2 regions of the Lysinibacillus sp. FSL M8-0216 genome follow, and region 1 is predicted to be linked to the other one. Evidence: predicted binding sites of a transcription regulator. Region 1 holds the regulator's gene; the other holds the start of a gene.
The links. The regulator LexA, encoded in region 1, represses DNA repair genes until DNA is damaged. The targets are predictions, from matches to a motif close to CGAACATATGTTCG.

Region 2: the regulator LexA is predicted to act here: its motif matches at 1,170-1,183, upstream of ruvA (Holliday junction branch migration protein RuvA).

What each region holds. Positions count from the first base shown of each region.
Region 1 covers NZ_CP152007.1:1,247,886-1,252,973, forward strand. Annotated here, with positions in the region: gene MKX57_RS05800 (DUF2339 domain-containing protein) at 1-1,764, shown strand, start outside; gene MKX57_RS05805 (A24 family peptidase) at 2,025-2,777, shown strand; gene MKX57_RS05810 (gamma-glutamyl-gamma-aminobutyrate hydrolase family protein) at 2,812-3,534, shown strand; gene lexA (transcriptional repressor LexA) at 3,640-4,257, opposite strand; gene MKX57_RS05820 (LysM peptidoglycan-binding domain-containing protein) at 4,421-4,738, shown strand; gene MKX57_RS05825 (recombinase family protein) at 4,735-5,088, shown strand, end outside.
Region 2 covers NZ_CP152007.1:3,411,273-3,417,363, forward strand. Annotated here, with positions in the region: gene ruvB (Holliday junction branch migration DNA helicase RuvB) at 1-488, opposite strand, end outside; gene ruvA (Holliday junction branch migration protein RuvA) at 507-1,127, opposite strand; gene MKX57_RS16795 (phosphotransferase) at 1,239-2,117, opposite strand; gene MKX57_RS16800 (LysM domain-containing protein) at 2,107-3,111, opposite strand; gene MKX57_RS16805 (transcription repressor NadR) at 3,253-3,786, shown strand; gene MKX57_RS16810 (thiol-disulfide oxidoreductase DCC family protein) at 3,861-4,253, opposite strand; gene pheA (prephenate dehydratase) at 4,275-5,153, opposite strand; gene MKX57_RS16820 (ACT domain-containing protein) at 5,336-5,791, opposite strand; gene obgE (GTPase ObgE) at 5,816-6,091, opposite strand, start outside.

The DNA.
Region 1 (5,088 bases):
TATGGTTATTTATCGAATGGCGTGAAAATCATCCTTGCCTATTCATTATCGGTAGGATTGGCGATTATCGCTTATATTCTGGAACGTAGAAAAGTAGGCTCACCTGCTATTACGGTCTCATTATATGGTGGAGCATTCATTGTTGGGATATTAACGACTGCAGCTAGTGCCATTTTGTATGAAATCATCCATCTTACACCAGCACTTGGTATTACGGTTCTTTATATTGGCTATGGTATTGCCATAAGTTACTTAAAGAAAAATGAGGCATTAACTGTTTTTGTTGCTTTTACCTCGTTATTACTACCTTATTTATTAGAATATATGGACTTTAGTGCCGTCATTATTTTACTATTTGTTATCGTTTTATTTGCCATGCTGCAATTGGTTGTCCAACAGCACAAGCAAAAGCTTGCTCTTTATATTTCAACCTTTTTCTCAGTGCTAGCAATAGGTGTTGTAGCATTTATGAATCATGACAAGCAAGTTGTCTTTGCTTTTGGTTTACTTGCTATACTAGCAATCTTTTATGTAAGCTGGTGTCGATTATATAATGCACAATCTAAATGGAAACCTCTTCATATTGGTCTCCAATTTTCGTTAGGGTCATTTAGTTTATTGCTGATGAACCTGATCATACGTTCACTCGAATATGGAGAAGCGGTGCTACTTATTTTCATTGGTTTATTAATAGCATTAGCGTTTTATAGTCATCGTCAAAAATGGCAGGAAGTATTTGATAGTGCTATAACACTCGCATTTATTGCCGTATGTAATACGCTACTTATTATGAATATCCCTGATAAAGTGGATGATTTACTATATCCATTGATCGCTTTTGCAGGTGTAATGATGAGCTTACGATTACGTGCCAGTATGATGAAGGTAGTCACATCATTTTTCCTTGTGATTACATTATTGCTAAACTTCATTTTCCATGAACCGACACCATTTATTAGCTTTGAGCATTTAAGTCTGTTCATGCCAATTATTTATCTAGTAGTCATTTACTTGTATGCTAGACGCCCAAAAGAAACGTTATCACCTTTTGAGAAAGTCATGAAGGATTTATATGCCATAGATATTTTAGCAGTAATAGCCACAGGCTACTTCTTAGCATATATGAGCAAACTAGATTCAGCCTATTTCGCGGCAACAAATGGTATTCAGTATTTGATGTGTATTGCACTAGCTGCTTTGTTTGCAGGATCTCTGCTCGTGTCAGAGAAATTCAAAGGGCGTGCTTTAACACCTGTCCTTGGAGCATTCTTTATAGTATTATCTTTGATGATCAGCACAAAGCCTTCTATGATGGATAGCTTAAATATGATGACCAGATTAGTTTATATAGCAGTAATTATGGCGATTATTGTAGACGTTCTAGTAAAGGGCCGTATTTATCGGCTGTATGAAGAGCGAATGGGGAAATATGTAGACACTATTGTTAGCTCAGGTGTCGTACTCACAATGATCTCAATATGGGGGCTTGTTCATCAATTTACGTATAGTCATCTACTTGATTGGAAGCTAAGTATAGCTCTTACAACGATTACATTATTCCTCACAGCGAGCATTTCGCTATGGCTTAGTTCCACACAACATTTAAAAACGCTTCGTACTACAGGTTTTGTTATTTTAGTCATTGCGTTTATCAAGCTTATTTTCTTTGACTTATCAGCCCTTGATTTATTAATTAGAGCTGTTCTATTTATAACAATTGGTGGCATTGGCATGCTGTTGTCAGGTAGGTTGCTGAGGAAATAAATTGAAGAGATTCCAATGATTTTTGGAATCTCTTTTATATTGTGCTAAACTGATACTACTCTTACTCTACTCCCTCTTTCTTCGTACCGTATGACTTCAAACCTTTTATGAAATATTCTTCAAATACATCACTCATTTTCAATGTCCATTGTTTTGAATAACATTCGATACGTGGATTGCTGAGCAAGACTACAATAATTATATGAATAGGCGCATCATACTTATTGTATGGGCGCCTATTGGTTTAGGAGGACATAAATTTGGAAATGGCTTATACAATTATCATTTTTTTAGTTGGTCTAGTCTTTGGCTCTTTTTATAATGTAGTTGGCTTACGTGTGCCGCGGAAGGAGTCTCTTGTATATCCTTCCTCCCATTGTACGAGCTGTCAGAGACAATTGACGGCTCTTGATTTAGTGCCAGTATTGTCTTATCTGTTTTTAAGAGGAACATGTAGAGGCTGTGGCTTTAAAATTTCTTGGCTATATCCAGTGATAGAATTGTTAACTGGGGGTTTATTCGCCTTTGCTTATTTGGAGCTAAACTGGAGTTTAGAATTTATAGTAGCTTTATCGTTCATCTCATTGTTAGTCATTATAGTTGTTTCAGATTTTATCTATCTGTTAATTCCAGATAAGATTCTTTTATTCTTTTTGCCTTTTTTGGTCATAGGACGTGTACTGTCACCCTTAACACCTTGGTGGGACAGCCTAGTGGGTGCACTCGTTGGTTTTGGCATATTATACAGTATTGCGGTCTTATCGAAAGGTGGAATGGGAGGGGGCGATATTAAATTCTTCTTTTTAATTGGTCTCGTTCTCGGTACTATTCATACGTTGTTGACTTTATTTATTGCCGCTATCATAGGTATGATAATCGGAATAGTTGTCTTATTAAAGCATAAACAAGGAAGACAAACACATATTCCCTTTGGTCCATCTATTGCATTAGCCGCTACTATTGTTTATTTCTACGGAGATTCGTTCATCAATTGGTATTTAGGTTATTGGTAAGTGTTTAATCTTCAATGTTGTGGAGGGGAATCAAGTGAAGCCGATTATTGGAATTACAGCTTTTGTAGAAGATGATTTATCAGCTCATTTAAATGCTGCTTACAGCAAAAGTATTATTAAGGCGGGTGGTATCCCCCTTATTATTCCGTTAGGTGTGGAGGAAGATGCTGCTCAAATTTTAGCCCTTACGGATGGCTTAATGCTATCGGGAGGCTATGATGTACATCCTTTTCTATTTGGAGCGGAGCCTTCACCAAAGCTAGGTAAAATTCATCCAGCTAGAGATGCCGTGGAATTAGCATTAATTGAGGCTGCATTTGTACGGAAAATGCCTATTTTTGGCATTTGTCGGGGTATCCAAATATTAAATGTTGCATTAGGTGGGACGTTATATCAGGACATTGATAGTGACCATTATAGTACGAAGCTAATCAAACATATGCAACAAGCTGGTAGGTCAGTAGCAACGCATTATGTACAAATTATTGCGGAGAATTTATTAGCGACTATTCTGGAACAAGAGAAAATTGCCGTCAATTCTTTTCATCATCAGTCAGTGAATGTACTAGCGGAGAATTTAAAAGTTGCAGCGAAATCAAGTGATGGCATTATTGAAGCAGTGGTGCATGAAGAATTACCATTCTGTTTGGCTGTCCAATGGCACCCAGAGGAATTAGCTGTAGCGGGAGATCAGCATGCACAAAAGTTATTTGCAGCATTTGTTGAAGCGAGCTTGAAATTTAAAAAAGAAGCATAGAGAGATCATTGTAAAAAGAATCCAATAGTTAATGGATTCTTTTTTTTGCGTAAAAAAGAGGATATATGCTCAGTGAAGGAACACAATCCTCAAACCCTCATTTAATTAATGTACACGGCGGTAAAGACCAACAACTTGTCCCAAAATTGATACTTGATCGACGATAATCGGTTCCATTGATGAATTTTCAGGCTGTAAACGGAAATGGTTTTTTTCCTTAAAGAAGCGTTTTACAGTAGCTTCATCCTCAGCTGTCATGGCTACAACAATGTCTCCGTTAATGGCCGTTGACTTTTGCTTTACGATCACTAAGTCACCATCTAAAATTCCTGCTTCAATCATCGATTCACCCATAATTTCTAACATGAATAACTGATCCTCACTCGTGCCATATGTATCTGGCAGTGGGAAATACTCTTCAATATTTTCGATAGCTGTAATAGGAGAACCTGCTGTAACCTTCCCTACAAGTGGTACATGGATGACATGTTGCTTTTGGATGGATTCCTCAGGCTCAAGAATTTCAATAGCACGTGGCTTAGTTGGATCTCGACGAATAAAACCCTTTTGTTCTAATCGAGCCAAATGACCATGAACAGTTGAACTTGAAGCAAGTCCAACAGCTTCCCCGATTTCACGGACTGATGGCGGATACCCTTTAGCTCGTACCTCGTCTTTAATGAACGCTAAAATGTCCTCTTGTCTTTTCGATACTTTTTTCATGATTGCTCACCTCTTTTTTCTAATATCAATCTTCTTATTTGATAGTATAACAGAATGCGAACACGTATGCAAACATAGGTTCGAAAAGCGTTTGACAAAAACGTTTGTTCGCTTTATTATGAGAACATACATTCCGAACAAACATTCTAGAAATGAGGTTTTAATGATGACATGGCTAAAGAAAAATACACATATCACTATATTATTAGGTGCTTGTTTACTCTTCGCAAGTTACCTTTACATCACTGATCCGGGGGATGTTAATTACGCTGAAATTCAAATCGAACATGGGGATAGCTTGTGGTCGTTAGCAGAACAATACCGTGGTAAAATGAGTAAAGAAGATTGGATTAAGCTTGTCAAATCAGAAAATGAGTTAGCAGACATTAAAATCGTGGCAGGTAAATCTCTAGTCATTCCAGTTTTGAGTGATCAAGCCAGTCCCATCAAAACTATTGAAATTGCGAGAAACGAACAATGAAAAATAATCAAATGACGGCTGTTATCTATTGCCGAGTAAGTACTGAAAAAGAAACGCAAAGCTCCTCATTAGAGCGCCAACAAGAAGAATTAGTGCACTATGCTAAAGAACAAGGCTATGAAGTAAAGGGTGTTTTTAAAGATAAGCATAGCGGTTATGATGTTGAACGCGAAGGCTTACTTGAAATGCTTGATTTTATAAAAGAGAAGGAAATAAAAGCTCTTTTTGTACAAGATGAAACTCGTTTAGGTCGTGGAAATGCAAGAATGGCAGTATTGCATTTATTACAAAAATCAGCAACAGATGTTTATTCGATGCGTGATGCAGGACCAGTCCAATTAAACGAAATG
Region 2 (6,091 bases), 2.2 Mb from region 1:
CCAGCTCTTGTGGTAGCACCTACAAGGGTAAAGGGAGGTAAGTCAAGTCGTACAGAACGTGCTTCAGGACCTTTTCCCACCACAATATCTAAACAGAAGTCCTCCATTGCTGGATATAACACTTCTTCAATAGCACGAGGTAGTCGATGAATCTCATCAATAAATAAAACATCGCCAGGCTCTAGTGAGCTTAAAATCGCAGCTAAATCTCCTGGACGTTCAATTGCAGGACCACTTGTCATGCGCACATTGACACTCATCTCATTTGCTATAACAGCAGCCAATGTCGTTTTACCAAGCCCTGGTGGTCCATATAACAACACATGATCTAAACTTTCCTGCCGAAGTTTTGCTGCCTCAATGAAAATTTGTAAATTTTCCTTTACTTTATGCTGCCCTATGTATTGGGCTAACCTTTGTGGGCGTAAAGATAATTCAAACTGTTCATCATAGCCACTTGCCTCACTAGCCATCATACGTTCAGACATGCCTCTTCCCTCCTTTCCTTATTTTAATTTTAATAATAGTTGTAACGCTTGTTTCATAAAGGCATCTGTCGTTTCAAGCTTGTCGTTATCCTCAAGCTGCGGGCGAATTTTTTCGAGCTCCTTTTCAGAATAACCAAGTGCCATTAAAGCAAGTATCGCTTCTTCTAATTCGTGTTTATAAGCATTAACGCCAAACAATGGCAGTTCATCTTCTGTACTCGGCAGTTCAATTGTCTCTAATAAAGAGCCTAGCTTCCCTTTTAAATCTAATATCATCTGACGTGCGGTTTTTTTACCTACTCCAGGGAACTTCACTAAAAACGCTTCATCTTCCCGTTCAATCGCACTGATAACCTGCTGTGGGTTGCCAGTCGCTAAAATAGCTAGTGCCCCCTTTGGACCTATTCCAGATACTAAAATTAACTTACGAAACAGCTCACGTTGATCTAGATTCGGGAAACCGTAAAGCATTTGTGCGTCCTCTCGTACATGTAAATGAACATAAATTTGTTGTTCAAGCGCTGATGTTCGAAATGCAAACGGATTGGGTGTATTCAATTGCCAGCCAATCCCCTGTTGTTCTAGCACAATATATTCTGGTGTAATACGAGTAATTAGTCCTTTTAAATAATCATACATCTATATTCCCTCACAATCATCGTCTTCGATTATAGCATATAGCGAACGAATGCTCGACAGAAAGTAGTATCCAAAACGCTGTTCAAGACAAAAATGACCGCCAAATGACGGTCATTTCTTCACAAATCTATCAATATCGTACCACAGTTTTGGCCAATAGGTGAGGGCTCGTTTAGTAAATGGTACTAAATAATCTAAAAATACTAGTTGCTGATCAAGTGGCAAATCCACAGCAAAAAGCCATTCTCGCAACAGTTCATTCGGATATTTTAAACGATGAAGCTTTCTTTTATCAAGTCGTTTCAGCTCTGGTAACTCCGCAAAGACTTTAGCTAAATCATAATCGACTGCAGGTAGTACCCGATGCAACCATAAAATATATTCGTCATCGGCTTCTCCAAGATGCGCCAAATCAAAATCAATTAAACGCAATTGTCCGTCCGTGCACCATAAAAAATTATGATGTACAACATCCCCGTGCAATAGTGTAATTTCTTTTTCAGCTACATCCTCTAGGGCAATTAACTGCAGCGATTTATCACTATAATGCAAAATTTGGTCGATTTCTTCTTTCGTTAAGAAAGCCCGAAACTCATTTCTTCTGCTTTTAAAACGCATATGACGCATTTGCCATTTTAAAAGTTGTGAATAGGTATGCAAGCCAGGCAAGCGTTGCCAAGCGATTTTTTTATATGTGTCATGTAAAGCTATTAGTAGTTGAAGAGATTCCTTCCGATCCTTTTTATGAGCAAAATTGGCACCATGGCTTCCTTCTTGCCATTCTTGCACTATGAGCTGCTCATCATCACTCCGGACTAATGGTAGGATAAGGTTAGGTTCAATTCGACCTAGCTGGCGATGAATTGTTCTTACCTTCTCTGCAATCTCTAGTTGTTTTGCTCGTTTGACAAAATAAGTATTCGATCGATATCTATATTTCCAAATATTTGATTTTACCTCTTCGACAATATACGCTTTTTCACCATCGATAAGGCGTCATCCCGCCTGGGAAATAATGCGGTGACATCCAAGGTCCTACTGATGACGGGCACGGCGGTGGACAATGCGTTGGGCATGGTGGTGGTGGACAATGACATGGATCCATTTGCCATGCAGGCATTGGCATCGGCATCGGTTGTGATTGACAGCCACAAGGTTGTGCATCACAGCCACATGATTTGCCCATGCTCATTTCAGGCATCATATTAAATTGTGGCTGCATTTGTTGATTAGGCGTGTGGAAAAATGGTGATGTGGACTCCAAGAAGTCTTCCATCCCGCCCACTTTATTTTCTGGCATCTCAAAGGACATCGGCTGCTGCGGCATCATATACTGCTCGGCCTGTGGCTGCATTGGCATTGGCCACCACATTTGATGATGATAAATTGGTTGATGGCAGCTTGAGCAATGTGGTACAGCAGGCATATGTGGCATGATATGCATTGGCGGTGGTGCTGGCTGTGGCATTGGATGTGGCATTGGCTTCGCTACAGGTGGTGGTGGCGGTGGCGCTGGTTGTATTTGTACTGGTGGTGGTGTTGTGACTGTTTGCTCTATTTGTGGCATGACTAATTGTTGGTGCCAATTCATTTCTACAGGCTGTGGAACCCACATCGGTTGTTGTGGCATCTGCATTGGCATAGGCATTGGTATAGGTATTGGAATCATTTGTGGCTCTGGCATTGGCATTGGAGCTGGCGGTACAATTGGTGGTGGTGGAGGCATTGGCCTCTGTACCTCTTTTTTCGGAACTTCCTTAGGTGTCTCCTTATGCATTTGTGATTCCTTTTTTGGCATTTCTTTATGTGACTCTCTATGTGGCTCTTTGTTTATTTTTTCAGGCAAAATAATTTCCATGCCCGGGACAATATAATCTGGGTTGGCAAGATGGACATTGAGCCGCTTCAAATCTTCAAACGAAATGCCGTACTCTTTCGCAATCTTCCACAATGTGTCTCCCTTTTGAACAATATGAATACGCAATTTTTTCCTCCCTTCCTCTCTACGTATCATATGTTCAATGTTCCATTTGGATACAAAAATTTCAACAAGTTAGAAATGCTTCATGGTACACTAACCTATAGGGAATACTGTTTCCATTATTACGGGCAGAGGTGATCTCTTATGAAAAAAATGTTAGGCGAGGAACGCCGACTGCAGCTATTAGCGCAATTACAAAAAAGTAAAGCACCTATAACAGGGACAGACTTAGCTAAATTCGCCAATGTTTCTAGGCAAGTTATTGTCAATGATATGACTTTATTGAAGGCGAGAAACGAACCTATTATCGCTACGAGTCAGGGTTATCTTTATATGCATCAGGAGCAATTACAGCAAACTGTTGAACGCACATTACCATGCATACACACATCTGAGCAAACAGAAGATGAGCTAATGACGATTGTAGATTGTGGGGGAACCGTCAAAAATGTTATGGTTGAACATCCTATTTATGGCGAACTAACGGCCTCTATCATGGTGTCAAACCGTCATGAGGTAAAACAATTTATTGAACGAGTTAATGCCACTCAGGCTAATTATTTATCTGCACTAACAGGAGGCATTCATCTTCATGTCATTACAGCCCCCTCTGTGGAAGTATTAACATTAATTGAACAAGCCTTACACAAAAAGGGCTATTTGGTGACAGACCAATAAAAAAAGCACAGTATTTTCTCATACTGTGCTTTATTATTTCATTCGATGATGACTCGTTCCACTCCCCCAATCTATTAGGAGAGAAATCGTTGTCTTTGTGAGGGGGTAGGTAAAAGGCATTCCTTTTTGGTGCCAAATAAACGATAGCGGTGCTTCGCAAACCGTCTATATAACAAATTGCGAATAATTGGGGGTACCAGAATGAACAGATAATAGCAAGGCCAAACCTTCTCCAAATTTTTGGCTATTTTTAAAGCTGCCGTCGACTCAACATATACTTTCCCATCTTCAATGAGGATCACACTATCTATTTTTTCGGATATATTAAACTGTCGGAGTAATGCTTGACCGACATCACTTTGTAATGACGCAAATTGAAAATAACCTGCTTGATCATGTTTGATAATAAATTGAACGGTGCTATCACAAAAGTTACAGATACCATCAAATAAAATGATCCCACGCATTATATTTCCCCCTTAGAGCTATTATGCTTCGTCAGATGTAAGATACGTAAAGTATGTACCTAATGACTTTACTTTGCAACCTAGTGCAGCAAGTTCTTCCATTGCACCGCGCATCATTGGTACTTTTTCATCCGCTAGCACATCTATCATGAAGAAATAATCACCTAGTCCTGTCTTTAATGGACGCGATTCGATTTTACTTAAATTCAGTTGACGCCATGCAAAGACAGAAAGCACTTGATGTAATGCCCCTGAACGGTCAGTTGGCAATGTAATCATTAAAGTTGTTTTCGCTTGCCCCTCGGATAATTCTTGTGGCAAACGTTGATTTTTCTTAGACAGAACAAAGAAACGAGTATGGTTAAAATGGAAATCATGGATATCGGACTCTACTATTTCAAGGCCATATTTTTCTGCGGCAGCTGCATTTCCAACCGCTGCTATACATTGCTCTGGGTTTTCGGATACATATTTAGCGGCAGCTGCTGTTGAAGTTGTTTGTTGAAGGGGCACATGACTGAAACGATAAAATAAATATTTATGGCATTGCGCTAGAGCATGTGGATGGGAATAGACCCCTTCGATAGACTGCCAATTATCCATTTGCGCTTTATTGACCATTAAATGCTGCTGTATTTTCAGTAATAATTCACCTGTTACATATAGTGATGCTTCATGGAATAAGTAATCAAGTGTAAGCGTAACTGAACCTTCTAAGGCATTTTCTAATGGTACAACGGCTAAATCTACCTTTCCCTCTGCTACTGCCTCAATACATTCAGGAATCGTTGCACAAGGTACAAGCCACTCATTTGGAAAAGTAGCCTTTGTTGCTAAGTATGTAAATGATGCTTCCGGTCCTAAATATGCGATTCGATTTTCCCATTGTTGCTTTGTCATTGCAAAAACCTCCTTTATGTAATAAGGAGCAGTCCCTAGCGATTGATGTATCACTGAGGGACAGCTCCTTATTTGAGCTTTGGTATCGTATTATTACTCCAGTGCTTCAAGAGCATATGGATTATTAAACACGATAATTGTCATTTTTGTCAAAAATTAAAGGATCGAACACCTTACTATGATTATAAAGCACCAGAACTAATGACTTCCGCTGACTCAACAAAATCTAACCGTTTTAATTGCTGAATTAGGTCATCAAGATCACATGTCATACTTGTTACATCTAGTGATAATGTAACATTGGCACGCCCCTGAATAGGGATTGTTTGATGAATCGTCAATACGTTACAATGTGTAATTGTCACAGTTTCTAGAAGCTTAGCAAGTGTTCCTTTTCTATCTTGAAGCTGTAAAAAGACTGTTAAAATGCGTTCCTGCACGATTGAATGAAAAGGAAAAACCGCATCACGATATTTGTAAAACGCACTTCGCGATAAATCCACCTGCTTTACCGCATCCCATATGGAAGATACTGAACCACTTGATAATAAGTGTTTCGCCTCCAAAGTTTTTTGCATTGCATCCGTTAAAACATCCTCACGAACTAAATAATATCGCTGATTCGCAACATTCTTCATACGCTTCCCCCTAAAACTCATGTCTTAATCGACAAATTCAAATTCAAACTCTTGTAGGCGAACTGTATCGCCATCCTGTGCTCCACGTTCACGTAGAGCCTCGTCCACACCCATTGCACGCAATTGACGAGCAAAACGACGTATACCATCTTCACGGCTAAAGTCCGTCATTTTAAATAAGCGCTCAATAGCATAGCCACTAATAATAAATGTACCGTCATCGTCACGAGTGATTTCGAAATCTTCACCTTTTGCCTCATGCTTGTACATAACCGTTGCGTCTGATTGTTCCTCTACTTC